One region of the Herbiconiux sp. 320_LB genome, then DNA from elsewhere that is predicted to be linked to it. Evidence: predicted binding sites of a transcription regulator. Region 1 holds the regulator's gene; the other holds the start of a gene.
The links. Region 1 encodes HspR, which represses chaperone genes until heat shock. Its sites were predicted from a motif close to AAGTTGAGTCNNNNNGACTCAACTT; they were not measured.

Region 1 (2,193 bases):
CCGCCCGTCGCCGTGACCCACAGGTCGAGGTCGTCGTGGAACTCGCGGTGGTGGAGCGCCTCGCCCACCCCCTCGCGTCGCTCGCGCGCGATCAGCACCCGTGACTTCTGCCGGGCCAGGGTCGCCGTGACGCTGCCGAAGGCGCTCTCGAGCACCTCGTTCATCGCGGTCGACATGTGCTTGATCCGCCCGCCGGCGTAGACCTCGACGGCGGGGTCGGCCCAGGCCGCGATCGCCCGGGCGATGTCGTCGAGCTCGCCGAGACCGCGCGGCAGGCGCAGCAGCACCACGGTCGCGCCCTCGAGCAGCTCGCGGCCGAGCGGCAGGGAGCGGAAGCGGTGGCTGAGGTCGAGCTCCGAGACACGGCGCGCGTTCTGCGCCAGCGCGAGCTCCCCCGAGAGCGAGTCCTGATGCACCCGGATGCCCTCGAGCCCGAGCACCCCGGCGGCTCCGAGGGTCAACGCCCCATAGGCATCGCCGATCACGACGACCGTGCCGGGCCGATCGACGGTGGCCTCGAGGGCCGCGGACGCCTCGTCGAGCAGCAGGCGGTCGGCGGCGTCGACGGCGAAGAGGTTCTCGGCCTCGACGTCGGGGTGACGCCGGAGGGCGTCGAAGGAGAACTCGGTCACCCCTCAACCGTACGCGCTCGGCTAGACGCGGATCTCCGGGGCCGTCGGTGCGGTGGGCGATGAGCGCCGGGGCCGATCCGCGAAGGCCGCGGTGAAGATGATCCCCGAGGAGATCGCCACGGGCAGCGTCAGCACCGCCACGGCGATCGCCGAGATCGTGGCCAGTGGCCCGACGTAGTCGCCCGTCCAGAGGAAGGCGACCGTCAGCACCCCGATCACGCCGGCCACGACGCCGATGACGAGCGAGGAGACCGCGGAGACCAGCACGGTCGCCGCGAGGCAGAGCCACGCCACGAGCTGCGGCCGTGGTGCACCCCGACGGCGCAGCACGGCGAACGCCCCCGCCCAGCCGGCCGCCAGCAGCAGGGCGCCGACCACGGCGACCATCATCACGCCCAGGTCGCCCCAGGTGTAGCCGAGCACGACGTACCACCCGAGCAGCGGAGCGCCGAGCACGACGGCTGCACCGACGCAGAGGCCGGCGAGAGCGCCGCCGCCGCCCGGTTTCTGAGAATTCGTCACCGCCCCAGGATCGCCCCCGGTGCGGATGGTGTCAAGAACGACGGATCGGCGGCCTCAGTCGTCGCGCCGCGGCTGCCAGATCACGAGCTCGGTGCGCCTTTGGGTGCGTGTGCCGTGCTTGAGCGAGATGACCTCACCCTCGACCCCGGCCGCGAAGACCCGGCGGCCCGGCCGGTTCAGCACCTCTTCGGCGAGCGCCGTCTCGAGCTCGCGCACGCGGGCCGAGAGTTCGGAGACCTGATCCTCCAGCTGCAGGATGCGCGCGATGCCCTCGAGGGAGACCCCCTCGGACGACAGCCGCGAGATCTCGCGCAGCTGCACGACGTCGCGCATCGAGTAGCGGCGCGACTTGCCCGCCGTGCGGGTCGGGCTCACCAGCCCCAGCCGGTCGTACTGCCGCAGGGTCTGAGGATGCATGCCGGCCAGCTCGGCGGCGACGGCGATCGCGAACAACGGAGACCGTTCATCCAGCTCGGCCATCGTCATCCTCTCCTTCGGCGTGTCAGGTCGTTCGACGGGAACGACGGAACCCCCGCCCGGTGGGGGCGGGGGGATCCGTCACTCGCGCGCCTTGGCGAGCAGTTCTGCCCGGGGGTTGTCGCCGGGCTCGACGGAGTGGAACGCCTCGAGGGCCTCGCGCTGCTCGGCGGTCAGGTGCGAGGGCACCGCCACCTGTACGACGGCGAGCAGGTCGCCCTTGCCCTTGGAGGACTCGACACCCCGGCCCTTGACCCGCAGCACGCGCCCCGAGGGGGTGCCTGCCGCGACCTTGAGCTTCACCGGGGAGCCGCCCAGGGTGGGCACCTCGATGGTGGCACCCAGGGTGGCCTCGACGAAGGTGACCGGCACGTTCACGCGGAGGTTGAGCCCGTCGCGCTCGAAGACCGGATGCTTGCGCACCGAGACGGTGAGCACGATGTCGCCCGCCTCGCCGCCGTCGGGCGAGGGCTCGCCCTTGCCGCGCAGCTTGATCTTCTGCTGGTCGGCCACACCGGCCGGGATCTTCACCGTGATCGGCTTGCCGTCGGCCGTCTGCAGC
Region 2 (2,193 bases), on a different contig from region 1:
CGGCGTCTGCGGCGGCCGGGGCGGACGAGGCCGCTGCGGCGGAGGCGGATTGCGCCCCACCCTGGCCGAAAGCGGGGGCAAGGGGCGAGGCCAGCACGCAGGCGGCGACGGCGACGGCCGCCGCGCGACGGAGCCGGCGCGGCGGAGCGGAGGGAGCGGGACGGGAGATCACGGGTTCCTTTCGACGTTGAAACGATTCACCTTCGGCGCCGCCGCTGCCTTCGATGAAAGACTGCCGACGGGTCGCGATCCGGGTTCGATCGCACCTTAGCAAGAAAGCAGACGACGTATACAAAGTTTGGCGGAATGAGACCGGTGACAGAACGCGTATCCAATGCCGAGCGCACCGCTCGAGCCCGCCGTTCCATCCTCGAAGCGGCGGCCCGGCTCTTCGCGGCGGAGGGCTACGACGCCGTCGGCATCCGGGACGTCGCCGCCGCGGCGGAGGTCAATCCCGCCCTGGTCACCCGCCATTTCGGATCGAAGGAGAACCTGTTCCTGGAGTCGATCGACCCGGGGGAGCGGTGGCAGCGGCTTCTGGACGGTCCGATCTCCGATCTCGGGATCCGGGTCGTCGAGTCGGTGCTGCGCGACCGGAGGGACGGGTTGGAGGTGTTCGGATCGACCATCCGCGCGTCCTCGCGCCCGGACATCCGCGACCACCTGCGCGTGTCGATCGTGCAGCAGTTCGCGACGCCGCTGGTCGACCGGCTGGAGGGGCCGGGTGCCGAACTGCGCGCCCATCTGTTCGCAGCCCAGCTGATCGGCCTGATGGTGGCGCTGACGGTCTATGACGACGCCTCCCTCGTGGAGGCCCCGGCGGCAGAGGTCGTCGCCCTCTACGGGCGCGGCCTTCAATCGCTCCTGACCGGGCCGTGACCTTCGCAGGGCGGCCGACTTCCAAGAGAATTTTGAGCTACGGATGCTTGGCACTCGGTGGGAGAGAGTGCTAATTTTTCAGTAGTTGAGTCGAGGTGACTCAACCCCTGATCCGGAAGGAGATTGATCCATCATGGCTATGACCTTCGACCCCTTCAGCGAGCTCGACCGCCTCACCGCCGTCCTGCTCCAGTCCCGTCCGGGCCCCCGCGTCATGCCCGTCGACCTGTACCGCGACGCCGACCGGTACGTGCTGAACGCCGACCTGCCGGGTGTCGATCCGGGATCGGTCGACATCGACGTCGACGGCCAGCTGCTCACCATTCGGGCGCAGCGCACCGCCGGCAGCGCCGAGGGCGCCAAGTGGCTCGCCCAGGAGCGGCCCGCGGGGTCGTACCTGCGCCAGTTCAGCATCGGTGAGGGCGTCGACACGGCGGGCATCTCGGCGAGCTACGACAACGGTGTGCTCAGCGTCGTCATCCCGGTCAGCGAGCGTGCGAAGCCGCGCAAGATCCAGGTGCAGAGCCAGGCAGGCTCCGAGTCACCGGCGATGGCCGCGGCAAAGACCGCATCCGACGACCAGAGGACGTTGACGAGCTGACGAGTCGCGCCGGCAGCAGTTCGGGGCACCTCGGAGGAGCTCAGAGCAGCTCGAGGTAGGAGGCGCTGGCGGCAGCCCCGCCCAGTGCGAGCGCTCCGGCGAGCACGGCCGGACGCGAACCGGGGCCCTCGGCCGAGGAGGCCAGAGCGGCGACGGAGAGCGTTCCGGCCGTGTTCGCCGTCCAGCCGAGGTGGACGAGACGGCGTGCGCGCGCCTCCGTGCGGCGCGAGCGGGGTGCCCCTGCTCGAATACCGACGGCGATCGCCGCGGGGATCCAGGTGGCGAAACCGACGGCGGATGCTCCGGCGGTCAGAGCCGTCCCACTCCGGTGGCGATCCGCCGCCACGGCGGCCACGGCGGCCATGGCGGCCACAGCCGCGACAGCGGCCAGGTCGAGGGCGAGAACCATGACCAGCGCACCGGTGCGCGGGCGACGGGGCGTCACTGCATCCTCAGTCCTGCTGGGGCGTGCCCCGGTGGCTGCTCGGCGTCTGGTCACGCGGGATGGCCTCGTGCGGGGGTTCGTGCGAGCCGGGGGCGCGCGGCTTGCCGCGGGCGTCGTCGCCGCCGGTGCGCTCCTCCTCCGAGAGGTCGTCGAGGGTCAGCAGGCCGTCCGGGTCCAGGGGATCCTGCTCGCCGTTCAGCCGTCGGCCCAGCTGGGCCTTGTCGTCGTCGCTCGCCATGCTCTCACCCTGCCCCCGATCGTCGGCCGC

Region 2: AC59HU_RS03935 (Hsp20/alpha crystallin family protein) is a predicted target of HspR. The motif match lies at 962-986, and genes of this name have one in related genera.

What each region holds. Positions count from the first base shown of each region.
Region 1 is NZ_JCAWAD010000002.1:838,989-841,181, forward strand. It holds gene AC59HU_RS07900 (class I SAM-dependent methyltransferase) at 1-632, opposite strand, end outside; gene AC59HU_RS07905 (hypothetical protein) at 654-1,154, opposite strand; gene AC59HU_RS07910 (heat shock protein transcriptional repressor HspR) at 1,209-1,640, opposite strand; gene AC59HU_RS07915 (DnaJ C-terminal domain-containing protein) at 1,713-2,193, opposite strand, start outside.
Region 2 is NZ_JCAWAD010000001.1:853,439-855,631, reverse strand. It holds gene AC59HU_RS03945 (glycosyl hydrolase) at 1-172, opposite strand, end outside; gene AC59HU_RS03940 (TetR/AcrR family transcriptional regulator) at 316-879, shown strand; gene AC59HU_RS03935 (Hsp20/alpha crystallin family protein) at 1,013-1,480, shown strand; gene AC59HU_RS03930 (hypothetical protein) at 1,521-1,925, opposite strand; gene AC59HU_RS03925 (hypothetical protein) at 1,933-2,163, opposite strand.